Regions from separate parts of the Micromonospora sp. NBC_01796 genome, predicted to be linked through region 3. Evidence: riboswitches for the same ligand, from Rfam matches in the RefSeq annotation. Region 3 holds a riboswitch; each other region holds the start of a gene.
The links. Region 3 has a riboswitch for cyclic di-AMP ahead of OIE47_RS12965 (C39 family peptidase). Riboswitches for the same ligand answer to the same signal wherever they lie in the genome.
Positions count from the first base shown of each region.

Region 1: it holds a riboswitch for cyclic di-AMP, as region 3 does, so the genes downstream of both, OIE47_RS10370 (coiled-coil domain-containing protein) here and OIE47_RS12965 (C39 family peptidase) in region 3, are expected to answer to the same signal.
Region 2: it holds a riboswitch for cyclic di-AMP, as region 3 does, so the genes downstream of both, OIE47_RS18940 (coiled-coil domain-containing protein) here and OIE47_RS12965 (C39 family peptidase) in region 3, are expected to answer to the same signal.

Region 1 is NZ_CP109078.1:2,268,106-2,272,434, reverse strand. Features, by position in the region: partial or broken gene OIE47_RS10375 (glycoside hydrolase family 65 protein) at 1-1,413, shown strand, start outside; gene OIE47_RS10370 (coiled-coil domain-containing protein) at 1,510-2,544, opposite strand; cyclic di-AMP (ydaO/yuaA leader) riboswitch at 2,548-2,677, opposite strand; gene OIE47_RS10365 (dienelactone hydrolase family protein) at 3,267-3,929, shown strand; gene OIE47_RS10360 (NADPH-dependent F420 reductase) at 4,040-4,329, shown strand, end outside.
Region 2 is NZ_CP109078.1:4,105,291-4,109,619, forward strand. Features, by position in the region: gene OIE47_RS18930 (hypothetical protein) at 1-551, shown strand, start outside; gene OIE47_RS18935 (MarR family winged helix-turn-helix transcriptional regulator) at 602-1,117, opposite strand; gene OIE47_RS18940 (coiled-coil domain-containing protein) at 1,291-2,301, opposite strand; cyclic di-AMP (ydaO/yuaA leader) riboswitch at 2,305-2,435, opposite strand; gene OIE47_RS18945 (copper resistance CopC family protein) at 2,625-3,491, opposite strand; gene OIE47_RS18950 (hypothetical protein) at 3,547-3,954, shown strand; gene OIE47_RS18955 (hypothetical protein) at 3,951-4,329, shown strand, end outside.
Region 3 is NZ_CP109078.1:2,816,555-2,820,883, forward strand. Features, by position in the region: gene OIE47_RS12950 (hypothetical protein) at 1-14, shown strand, start outside; gene OIE47_RS12955 (class I SAM-dependent methyltransferase) at 430-1,158, shown strand; gene OIE47_RS12960 (YbhB/YbcL family Raf kinase inhibitor-like protein) at 1,226-1,765, opposite strand; cyclic di-AMP (ydaO/yuaA leader) riboswitch at 2,493-2,636, shown strand; gene OIE47_RS12965 (C39 family peptidase) at 3,048-3,896, shown strand; gene OIE47_RS12970 (hypothetical protein) at 4,022-4,177, shown strand; gene OIE47_RS12975 (hypothetical protein) at 4,174-4,329, shown strand, end outside.

The DNA of each region.
Region 1 (4,329 bases), 550 kb from region 3:
CGCGTCGAGGGCGATCCGGAGGTGCAGCAGGCGGTCCGGTTCGGCCTGTTCCACGTACTCCAGGCCGGTGCGCGGGCCGAGTTGCGCCCGATCGCCGCCAAGGGGCTGACCGGTCCGGGGTACGACGGGCACGTCTTCTGGGACACCGAGACGTTCGTGCTGCCGGTGCTGACGTACACCCTGCCGTCGGCGGTGGCGTCCGGGCTCCGGTGGCGGCACTCCACCCTCCCGATGGCCCAGGAACGGGCCCGGACCCTCGGGCTGAACGGGGCCGCGTTCCCGTGGCGGACCATCCGGGGCCAGGAATGTTCGGCGTACTGGCCGGCCGGCACGGCCGCGTTCCACATCGCGGCGGACATCGCCGACGCCGTACGCCGCTACGTGCAGGCCACCGGCGATCAGGACTTCGAGCGCGAGATCGGGCTGGAGTTGCTGGTCGAGACGGCCAGACTGTGGCGTTCGCTCGGGCACCACGACCGGGCCGGCAAGTTCCACCTGGACGGGATGACCGGCCCGGACGAGTACACCGCGGTGAAGAGCGACAACGTCTACACCAACCTGATGGCGCAGCGGAACCTGCTCTCCGCCGCCGACGCCGTGTCGAGGCACAGCGACCACGCCTGGCGGTTGGGCGTGGACGACGAGGAGACCGCCGCCTGGCGGGACGCGGCGAACGCCATGCACATCCCGTACGACGAGGAGTTGGGCGTACACCAGCAGGTGGAGGGCTTCACCCGGCTCCAGGAGTGGGACTTCGCGGGCACCCCGCCGGAGAAGTACCCGCTGCTGCTGAACTACCCGTACTTCGACCTGTACCGCAAGCAGGTGGTGAAGCAGTCCGACCTGGTGCTCGCCATGCACTGGCGCGGGGACGCGTTCACCCCGGAGGAGAAGTCCCGCAACTTCGCCTACTACGAGCGGCGTACGGTCCGCGACTCGTCGTTGTCGGCCTGCACCCAGGCGGTCCTCGCGGCCGAGGTGGGGCATCTCGAGCTGGCCCACGACTACCTGGGCGAGGCCGCCCTGATGGACCTGCACGACCTGAACCAGAACACCCGCGACGGGGTGCACGTCGCCTCACTGGCCGGGGCGTGGATCGCGCTGGTCGCCGGCTTCGGCGGGATGCGCGACCACGGGGACACCCTCTATTTCGCGCCCCGGCTACCGAACCGGATCGACCGGCTGGAGTTCTCGCTGGTCTGGCACGGGCACCGGCTCCGGGTCGACGTACGCGAACGCGAGACGACGTACTCCCTGCGCGACGGCGACAGCAGCGGCGGGGTGGTGGAGCTGTTCCACCACGGGGAGAAGGTCCGGGTCACCTCCGACGAACCGGTGACCAAACCGGTGCCGGAGGCGCGCCCGGCGGGTCCCGCACCGAAGCAGCCGCCCGGCCGCGCCCCGGCCCGCCGGGCCTCGGTGGCCGAGATCGCCGGCCCGACCGTCAAGTCCGAGGTCGAGCCCCCGCGCCGCCCCCGCGCCCAGAAGTAGGTCCGCGGCCGTCCCCGGTCAGAGCAGGGACAGGTGTACGTGGTTGGTGTGGTCGCTGGACGGGTCACCCTTCGCGGACGAGTACGCCTTCCAGCCCGTTGCCGGGAACCAGATCTGGCGGTACCAGATCACGTAGAGGATGCCGAGCCGGTCGGCGTTGCGGACCAGGAACGCGGCGAGGTTGTTGCCGTACGTCTTGTCGCCGCCACTGGCGTCCCCGCCGAACCCGCCGGGCTGCGCGGAGAAGTCGCAGGCCCGGCCCTTCGGGTGTTCGAACGGCCCACCGCTGCGGTAACACGACACGTACCGGGTGAAGCCGAGCCGTTTGGTCTCGGTCAGCGCGTGCAGGGTGCGCGGGGTGACGCAGCCGTTGGTGGTCGGGTCGTTCTGGTTGCAGGACTGCGCCGGCAGGGACCCGTCCCGGTTGCGCGGTGCGGATTCCGCGACCGGTGAGCTGGCGTTCACGAAGCCCTCGGTGCTGGTGCCGCCGACCTGGGAGAGGGCGCGTTCGGCCGCCTCCTTCTGCTTGGCCATCACGGAGAGCTGGCGCTGTTCCTCGGCCATCGCCGCGTCGGCCGCCGCCTTCGCCCGGGTGGCCCGGTCGCGTGCCTCGTACAGTTGGCGAAGTTTGCTGTTGTCGCGCTGCGCGATCAGGTCGAGCCCCCCGGCCCGGTCCATGAAGTCGTCCGGTGAGGCGCTGCCGAGCAGCGCGGAGATCGGCCCGATCCGGCCGATCCGGTAGGCGCTGACGGCGACCTCTCCGACCTCGGGCGTGAGCTGGTCGAGCTGTGCCTCGATTTGCCGCAGTTCGTCGGCGAGCGCCACCTGGTGCTTGCGGGCGTTCTCCACCCCGACGCTCGCGGCGGCGTAACCACGCCCGGCCGACTCGAGTACGTCACGTAAGAGGGGGTTGCCGCCCTCGTCCCCGGGCGCGGTCGGCGAGGAGGGTGCGGCTGCGGCCGGCCCGGCCGCGACGGCGGCACCGCCCAGCAGAGTCACCACGGCGAGCAGGGTCAGGGCCAGCGAGAACCGCTGACGCTTGGGTCTCGTCATGCACGTTCCTCCCGTCGGCCGCCGACCGGGTTAGCTGACGGGTTCGGGACGGAACAGGCCCTACCGCGTGTGCGGACTCACCCCGACTACCTGGTTCCCCGGCTCGCACAAGGCGATTGGGCGGCGGTCGTCGCCGACAGCAGAGGGGGTACCACCGGGTCGGAACCGAGGGTGACATTACCGGATCAGACGGACTTAGTACCCGATTTCAGGGTCGCCGCCAGAGATTTCTCCTGCTAGCGCACCGAACCCCGGCGGGCCTCCGTGAGGAGTGCCCGCCGGGGCGTGTCGTCGTGCCCGGCCCCGGCCGCGTCCCGGAGACCGAAATCTCCGGTGTCGGCCGAGCCGTGGTGTCTCTCCTGATCTAGCGGCGGTCCCCGGTCGAGGGAACACCCGAAGGGTCGTGCGGGGTCACCCGGCGCGGGTCGTCCGAGGCCCGTGCCTGTGCCGCCTCGTCCGCCCAGTCCCGCCGCGCACCCTCGCGCTTGTCGCGTTTGTCCTTCGGCGGACTGGTGCCGGCTCGACCGGACTCCGACTTAGCGGATTTGTGGTGGGTCATGGCATCCTCACGATCGCCTCAGCGCGGGCCGCTGCCACGGCCGCCGTGGTCTTCCTGCCTGACCCGGTTCGCCTTCCCGACCACCGAGCCCGCAAACGGGGATTGGCGGCCCGGCGGCGGGTTGTTCCACTCGTAGGCGGGTACCGGACAGCGGGTGGAGACAGTGACGACCGAGACCACGATCTGGGCCGGGGAGGTGCAGCTCACCGCCGACCTGGTCACCCCTACCGAGGGGACGGTCGGAGTGGTGCTGTTCGCCCACGGCAGCGGCAGCTCCCGGCGCAGCCCGCGCAACGTCGCGGTGGCGAGGGTACTCAACCAGCGGGCCCTGGCGACCGTGCTCGTCGACCTGCTTACGCCCGAGGAGGAGCAGGTCGACGAGAAGACCGCGGAGCTGCGCTTCGACATACCGATGCTCGCCGGCCGGGTGGTCGGGGTGATCGACTGGCTGCGGGCCGAGCCCGACACGGCCGCCGTGCCGATCGGGCTGTTCGGCGCGAGCACGGGTGCGGCGGCGGCACTGGTAGCCGCGGCCGAGCGGCCGGAGCACGTACCGGCGGTCGTCTCCCGCGGCGGCCGCGCGGACCTGGCGGGTCCGGCCCTTTCCCGCGTACGCGCGGCGACCCTGCTGCTGGTCGGCGGTCAGGACGAACAGGTGATCCAGTTCAACCAGCAGGCCCGCGACGCGCTCGGCGGGGAGGTGGAACTGCGGATCATCCCCGACGCGACCCACCTGTTCCCGGAGCCCGGAGCGCTGGAGCAGGTGGCCGACCAGGCCGCCGACTGGTTCGCCGACCGCCTACCCAGTTTCGGCGCCGCCCCCTGACCGGTGCGCGCTTTCGCCGCTGCCCGAGGCCGTCCGTCTGTGGCTCGGACGCCGAACGCGGACCCCTGTCCGACCCGTTCATCGGCGGGATTGGCGGGTAACCCGCTGGCATGCACATCGGGATCATCGGCGCAGGAAACGTAGGTGGAACGCTCGCCCGTCGTCTCGCCGCGGCGGGCCACGAGATCGCGATCGCGAACGCGAGCGGCCCACAGAAGATGCAGGACCTCATGGGCGATCTCGGACACCGGGCGCACGCGGTACCCCCGTCGGAAGCGGCGCGCTTCGGTGACGTGGTGATCGTCGCCGTACCGTTCGGCCGGTACAACGAACTGCCCACGGCGGAGCTGAAGGGCAAAACCGTCATGGACACCGGGAACTACACACCGGACCGGGACGG
Region 2 (4,329 bases), 1.3 Mb from region 3:
GCAGCGCGACCGCCGCGCCGGCGACCGGTGGCCCGGTGGCGTCCTGCGTGACCGGGGACTGGCGTACCGCCTCGGCCGCCGGGCAGACCGGCGGGGCACTGGCCAGCGCCAGCATCGGTGGCGGGGACGGGGTACTGGTCAAGATCGGGCCGAACGGCGAGACCACGGTCGACTTCGGCTCGATGAAGCCGGTGACCTTCAAGGCCCAACTCGGCGACGCCAGGATCGCCGGCACGTTCAGCTACGCCGGCAAGGCCAGCGGCACGGTCAGCACCGGCGCCGGTGGCGGCACCACCGGCGACTGGGCCCCGGTGCCGCCGTTGCAGTGGGGCGACACCCGGGTCACCGTGGGGTTGACCGAGCCGACGCCGGCCACGCTCTTCGAGAACGTCAGGATCTCGGAGTACGTCGGTGACGGCGCCAGCCGCAGCGGCGACGTGGTCGACATCCAGCCGCTGCTGGGCGAGGGCCGTTACCAGTGCGGGGGGAACACCCTGACCCTGACGCCGAAGGACGCCAGCGGCCTGACCTGGGTCCTCAACCGCGCCTGACGCGGTGGTGCACAGCTTTCAGTGGGGCCGGCCCCGGTTCGGGGCCGGTCTCACTCGTCGCAGGGCACCCGCTGCGGGTCGTCCTCGGTGTCGGCGTCGCAGGGCTCGGCGTCGAATGCGGCCCGGATGACGTCGGAGAGTTCCCCGAGGGTGTCGAGTTGCTCCGGGGTGAGTACGTCGACCACCAGGCGCCGTACGTGCGACACGTGCTTCGGCGCCGCTCTGGTGATCTCCGCCAGGCCGGTCTCGGTGATCTGGATGAACGCGCCCCGCGGGTCGGTCACGCAGGGCTCCCGGTCGACCAGTCCGCGCCGGGCCATCCGCCCCAGGTGGTGGGTGAGGCGGGTCTTCTCCCACTGGAGGTGGCCCCGGAGCTGGAAGATCCGCAGCCGCCCCTCGGGGGCCTCGCTGAGGTGGACCAGGACGGCGTAGTCGCTCTCGGAGAGGCCGGTGTCGGCGAGCAGTTGCCGGTTCAGCTTGCTCTGCAACTCCATCTGCATGGTGATGAAGGAACGCCAGGCACGCTGCTCCCGCTCACTGAGCCACCGCTCCCCGTTCGCCGCCACCCGCTCATGATACCCGCCAGGATGACACGTCACCCCACCTCAAGCTCTCCCCCCGCCTCTCCCCCCGCCCCCCTCGCCCTCCCCGCTCCACGCCGCGTCGATCTAGGGCAAATGGGGGTGGATAGAGATCAACAAACACCCATTTGCCCTAGATCGACGCGGCGTGGAGCGGGTCAGAGCATGGACATGTGTACGTGGTCGGTGTGGTCGCTTTCGCCGCTGTAGGAGCTCCAGCCGGTGGCGGGGAACCAGATCTGCTTGTACCAGATCACGTAGAGGATGCCGAGCCGGTCCGCGTTGCGGACCAGGAACGCGGTCAGGTTGTTGCCGTACAGCCGCTGGTCCTGCGTACGCGCGGAGGCGAACCCGCTGTTCAGTAGTGACCAGTCGCAGGCGCGGCCCTTCGGGTGCTCGAACGGACCACCGTTGCGGTGACAGCCGACGAACCGGTTGAAGCCCGCCTTCTTCACCTCGTTGTACGCGTGCAGGGTGCGCGGGGTGACGCAGCCGCTGGTGGTCGGGTCGTCCTTGTTGCACGACTCCTTCGGCCAACCGCCACTGGCCGTACGCGGGGCCGCCTTGGCCACCGGCGAGCTGGCGTTGACGAAGCCGTTGGTGAGCTTCTTGCCGCCGACCAGGGCGAGGGAGCGTTCCGCGTCCTGCTTCTGCCGTGCCATCACGGCCTGCTGCTTCTCCTGCTCCTTGACCTCGGCGTCGGCCAGGGCCTTGGCGCGTTCGACCAACTCCTGGGCGGTGTTGAGCTCGTGCAGCTTCTGGTCGTTGACCGCGTTCATCTCGTCGAGCGCGACGGCCCGATCCAGGAAGGAGTCCGGGGACGCGCTGTTGAGCAGCGCCGATACCGCGCCCAGCTTGCCGGTGCGGTAGGAACGGGCGGCGATCTCGGTGACCTGGGGGGTCAGCTCCTCGATCTGGGTCTCGGCCTTCGCCAGCTCGGTGGCCAGGACGGCCTGACGCTTCTTCGAGGCGTCGAGAGCGGCCTTGGCGTCGGCGAAACGCCGGCCGGTCGCCTCCAGTACCTCGCTCAGCAACTGGTTGTCGGACTCGGCCGCCGGGGCCGGCGTTGCCGGCGCGGCCTGCACCGGGACCGAGAACGGCGCCACCATGAGCACGGTGGTGACCAGGGTCAGGGCAGGCGTGAACCATCGGCGGAGGGGTGCCGTCATGCAGGATCCTTCCGTTGGTCGCCGACCGGGTTAGCTGACGGGTTCGGGATGGAAGTGATCCCTACCGCTGTTGCGGATTCACCCCACGTACTCGGTTCCCCGGTTCGTCCAGGACGATTAGGCGACGGTCCCGCCGGCACCGGTTGGCGCCGATTGGCGTTGACCGCGAAGAATCTTACCGTGTGACGCGTCCCGATGGGCATGCCCATCCGGTACGAAAAGCGTTATGGGACAACAACTTTCGGTTATTATTCGCGGTTCCGGCCAACATGGATACCCGCTGTAATGGTGATGGCGCCGATTGTCGAATCAGCGATCGCCGATCAGCGGTTGCCGCGTTTGCGCGACGGCTGCGCCTTTCCCGCCGACTGGTTGCCGGCCGCGGCTTTCCGGGCCGCCGCCGCACGTCTGGCCGCCGCGGTGGTGACGGGCCGCCCACGGTTCGCCGGACCGGTGTTGATTCTGGCCGTACGTCGCGGCCGGATCGCCAGGGCGACGATGACAATCACCCCGACCAGCAGCAGCACCGGCAGCAACCAGACCATCGGGCTGCCGTCGTCGGAGGCGCCACTGGCGTTGTCCGGCACCGGCGACGCGGGTGCGACGGTGTTGCCGGCACCGGGATTGCTCGACGCCGGCCTGTCCGGGTTCTCGGCCAGGGCGAGCAGTGCCGGGTCGGCGGCGTTCGTCGGTGCGCTCCAGCCCTGCGGCGCGCGGGTCGGCGCCCCGGAGTAGGAGAACTTCACCGTTCCGCGTACGGGCTCGCGGTCCGAGGCCACCGACAGGTAACTGGCGGTGTACTCGCCCTTCTCCGGCCAGTGCGAAACCTGGACGAACGCCGAGAATCCGGTGTGGTAGAGCTTCGGCTCCCACTTGCCGTTGACCAGGTTCAGCTCGGTCACCGGGCGGTCGAGCCGCTTGTCCGGGCCGGGCCGCCAACCGGCGTCGACCCGTACGCCGCTCGGCGCGGTGACGGTGAAGTAGGCGTTGGCCGCCGGAGCCTCGGTGAAGTACAGCTCCAACGACTGCATCGGTTGGGACAGCGTGGCGCCGGCAACCGGGTTGGAGACGGCGAGCTGACCGTGTGCGGACGCCGGTGATCCGGCCACCGCGAGGGCGATCGTGGCGCCGAGAACAACGGCGAACAGGCGGCATGCCGCGCGGACGGTAACCAGCCGGGTCGATCGCATCGGCCCATCATGGTGGCTTCCGCTGTGCCCGGCAAGACGCTACAGTCGCTTCCCGATGTCACGGGACCGGCTGACCGGGGAGATGTTGATGATGCCCTCTATCGGCCGTCGCCGTGCACTGGCCGCACTGACCGGTGCCGTCCTGCTGGCCGTCGCGGGCACCGGATGCGGGTCCACCGACGAACCGGTTGACTCCAGCGCGCCGGTCGAGGTGGCCATCACCATCACCGAGGGCCGGTCCGAGCCGCAGCCGGGCCGGGTGGACGCGAAGAAGGGCCAGTCCGTCCGGATCACCGTGACCAGCGACGTTCCGGACCGGGTGCACGTGCACGGGTACGAGGTCGGCGCGGAACTGCCCGCGGGCCAGCCGGCCACGGTCGAGTTCGTGGCGGACATGGACGGCCTGTTCGAGGTCGAGACGCACGAGTCGGGCGTGTTGCTGTTCCAGCTACTGGTCCGATGAGGACGGTCCCCGAACTGCTGGCCCACGGGGTCGGCGGGCGGCAGGACCTGCCCATCCCGTTCGCGTACGCGGTGACGGGTGCGGCGTTGGCCCTGGTCATCTCGTTCGTGGTGCTGGGCGCGTTCTGGCGGGAGCCGAGGCTGGGTGACGCCGAGGCGGGTCGGCCGCTGCCGGACCGGGCCGCCCGGCTGGTCGACTCGGCCGGTTGGCAGTGGATCCTGCGGATCCTGGGACTGGTGTTCGCGGGCTACTTCGCGATCGGGCTCTTCTTCGGCCCGGACGTCGACCGCAACCCCACCGCCGGGCTGTTCTACGTGCTGTTCTGGGTCGGGCTGGTGCCCGCCTCGCTGCTGTTCGGACCGGTGTGGCGGGCGC
Region 3 (4,329 bases):
TCCGCTCGAACTGAGCCCGGGCAGGACGCCCCGCCGGTTCACCCGTCCGGCAGGGGACGGACGTCCCAGACCCGGACCCCCGCCGATGGGCTTCGGCACGACGCCGGTCAGCGCGGTCATCCCGGCGCGCAGTGCGTCGGCCCGAGCACCTCCGCGCGGCTGGAACCAGAGCCCGGAGGTGATCCAGACCGCCAGTCCGAAGTAGCTCAGCACCGCGCGATGTCCGGCAGCGGACCGCGCCGGTGACGGCGCGGGGTCACGGGCATCGCCGCGCTCTGTGCCCGAACGCCCGGAAGGCGGACGGGGACGGATCAACCGAACAATCCGTTCGTGCCACGCCGATGCCTCAATTTCCCTACGGTCGTCGTAGATGGTTCACTCTGTCGGTCCAGGGTGCAGGTCGAGTTTCAGATCGCGAGGAATCGACGCATGGCAGAAATCACTGGGGATCAGCGAGTTCAGTCCGAGGTACTCGAGGGTCTCGCGACCGCCGTGAACCACCGCCGATGGTTTGTTGAGCTGGCGCTGCCCTACCTGGGGGACAACCCGATCGAGATCGGCAGTGGCCTCGGTGACTACGTGCTCGAGTGGGCGCCGCACTTCCCCAGGTTCACGGCCACCGAGGCCGATCCCGACCGGTTGGTGGCACTGAAGGAGCGCCTCGCCGGCGAGTCCAACGTCGAGGTACGGCAGATGCTGCTGCCGCAGCCGGAGCAGGAACGCGGCGACTACAGCGCGGCGGTCTCGTACAACGTGCTCGAACACATCGAGGACCACGTCGGAGCGCTGCGGAGCATGCGGGAACTGGTGCGTCCCGGCGGTGCGATCGTACTGATCGTGCCGGCGTTCGAGTTCGCCATGGGTCCGGCGGACATCGCCACCGGACACGTACGGCGCTACACCAAGAAGACGATGCGGGCCGCGCTCACCGACGCGGGGCTGACCGTGGAGCGGTTGCACTACGCGAACGCCCTCGGCCTCATCGGCTACTACATGGCGACGAACGTGTTCCGGCTGATGCCCAAGGAAGGCCCGATGGTGAAGGTCTACGACAGCCTGGTGCTGCCGGTGACCAAGGCGGCGGAGCAGCTCGTGCGGCCGCCGTTCGGACAGTCCGTCTTCGCCGTCGCCCGGGTACCCGGCGCGTCGGAGGCCTGACCGGAGAGCGACGACCGACACCGTTCAACCCGTCCCCGGTGTCGGCCGTCCACTTACTCCGGCAAGCTCAGCCCTTGACCTGGTACGTGGGCCGGATTACCGCCCGTGCCAGGGTGTGGAAGGTCAGGTTGAAGCCGACGTACGCCGGGCTCGCGTCCGGCGTGAGGTCGAGCTGCTCCACATCGAGGGCGTGTACGGCGAAGAGGTACCGGTGGACGTGGTCGCCGGCCGGCGGGGCAGCGCCGCCGTACTCCTGGGTGCCGTAGTCGTTGCGGACGGCGAACGCACCACCCTCGACGGACCCGGCCTTGCCCGCGCCCCGGGGTAGCTGGGTGACCGACACCGGGATGTTGACCAGGACCCAGTGCCAGAAACCGCTGGTGGTAGGCGCGTCCGGGTCGTAGCAGGTGACCGCGAAGCTGCGCGTCCCGTCCGGGAAACCGGACCAGGCGAGCTGCGGCGACAGGTCGCCACCGCCCACGCTGGAGTGTACGAACTCGGTGCCCAGCGGCTCCCCGTCGCGCACGTCGTCGCTGGTCAGCGTGAACGCCGGCACCGGCGGCAACAGGTCGTACGGGTCCGGCCCGATCGCTCGCTCAAGGTTCATCAGGATGTCCTTCCAAAGAGGGAGACTCAGTGTCTTTGTACCCTGTCCGGCCCGCCTCAGTGCTGCCGGTGGGGGAAACAGTGGGCAACCGGTCTCCCGACGTCCACGACAACGCGGCCGGGCCCCATTCTCGAAATACCGATCCGACCGCTCGTACGGATGGCCCGCCGCTGTTTCAGCCGAGAATCAGCACCGGTTCGGAAACCCTCTACCTCGTACGCGGACGCGCCTTTCATCCGGGCTTTTCCCGGCCGGTTCGGCGGCGCTTTCGTGGTCCGGTCGTGGGCGCTCTCCCGGTCTGGTCGTCGGCGCTTTCCCCGTCGGGTCGTCGGCGCGACCCCCGACCGGCGGAGCGTGAGCGACGACTCGCTGGCCGCCGCACCGGTCGACCGAGGCGGGGGGACCCCGGGTCCGTGGCCGCCGACGAGGGGACCAGCCCACCTCGGCCCAACGGACATTTCTCTGATCCGGACTCCGTGCCGGCAATGTCACCCCGTCGACAAATCCGACGTCGTCAACGTGCGGGACACAAGCGGGTACGTCGGTCGCAGTCAAACTGGTCACTGCGGCTACAACCACTCTCCGTGATCACGAGTCGAGGGTCGCACCACCCGCAAGAAGCGGCATGGGTCACGGTTTAAGCAGGCCAAGAGGGGTTGGCAGGAGCAGAAGCGGCCCAGTAACGTCAGCCCGTCTGGTCCGGCCCTTAGTCACCGCGGGTGACACCGGAACAGGCCCGCTGAGTCGTAACTGTTACGAGCCGGGGACCCAAAGTAGTTCTGGGGTGAATCCGCGAACCATTGGTTCGCGGTAGGGCGTGCTTCCCGCCCGAATCCGTCAGCTAACCCGGTAGGCGGTATCGGAAGGAGAACATGCTCGTGCAGCGCCGTACCTGCCGTGGCCCAACCCTCGATCCCCCCGGCCCGTTCCGCCACCTGCCCCGGCTCGCCCGCATCGCGGTCCAGCCCGCGAAGGTAGCGCACTAGGCCCACTCCGACGACCGGCGACGCACACGCGTACGCGGTCGGTGGCACGAGGACGCGCGTGACCGGTAGGTGATCCGAAATCGCCCGGCAATTCCCGTGGCGAGTTCATCCGGTAACGCATTTCACCGCATCGCGGTGACGGTTCCGCACGCCCCGATCCGGACCCGACGGCTGGCGGTGAATCCGCCCCGCCGATAGCGCGTACCCCGGTCACGTACCCGGCCCCGGCAGAGACATCTCGCCATCCCGATTCATGTGCCCCCGATCGCAGATCGGCACATCTGCGGAGGATCTATATGAAGCATCGTCAGCAACTCCGACGCGTCGTGACCGCCAGCCCGTACCGGGCCGGCGCCGTCTCCGCCGCCGTTCTCGCCGTGGGTCTCACCACCGGCATCCTGCTCACCCAGGGCAACGGGTCCACCCCGCCGGCCAACGCCTCGACCATCGCGGTCGCGGAGAAGATGGGCGGCCAGGCCGGCGCCGAGGTCGCGCCCAGCCTGGTAACCCCGAGCCCGGCCACCCCGTCCCCGAGCGCCTCGACCTCGGCACCGGTTCCGGCGGCCCCGTCGTCGGCCCCGCCCACCGCCGCGAAGGCCGTGGCGACACCGACCAAGGCGGTCAAGAAGGCTCCCCCCGCGTCGAAGGTGCTCGACTACGACTACGAGGCGCAGATCAACGGCTGGTACTGCGGGCCGGCGGCCACCCGGATCGCCCTCACCGCCCGCGACCGTCAGCCGAGCCAGGACGACGTCGCCGCGGCCCTGGGCACCACGTTCAACGGGACCAACTCCGCCGACGACGTCACCCGTGGGCTGAACAGCCTGGCCAAGACCAACTTCTACACGAGCACGTTCATCCAGGGGTCCCCGTCCCCGGCCCAGATGGACCAGCTCCAGGCGGACGTCGTACACGCCGTCAGCAGCGGGTACGCGGTCGTCGCGAACATCGCCGGTTCGGCGACCGACACCGACGGCGGCTGGCACTCGTACGACGGTGGTCACTACCTCACCGTCGTCGGTTACCGCGACAGCGGACGGACCGTGCAGATCGCGGACCCGGCGTTCGTCAACGGGGTCAGCTCCTACTGGATGACCACGATCGACCTGGCCAACTGGATGGCCACCCGAGGCTACTCAGCCTGACCCGCCCTCCCCCCGGTCCCGGGTGCCGACCCAACCGGTCGGCACCCGAGGCTGTCCGTACCAGTGGGACGGTGGCCGCGTTGCCACAACCATCCACGTACGCGTGCGTTGACCCTGTCGTGACCATGGACCTCGCCAATCGGGCGGACACCGGCGACCGCAGGGTCCCGGCGGCCGGCGGTGCTCCCAGTCGCTACTCCGAGCCGGTCGCCACCGCGCGCCGGTACCCCGAACGAAAGGCACAGGTGGTGGCCATGGCCGGTCAGGTGTTCGCCCGATGAGCCGCGTCGACGAGCCGCTGACCCGCGCGGGAATCTGGGAGGCGGCGGCGATGACCATCGCCCAGCACGAGGACCGGGGTACGTCCTACGCTCCCGGCACCTGCGCCTGTTGCACCCCGGACGGCTGCGCGCAGTTGAGCTGGGCGATGGAG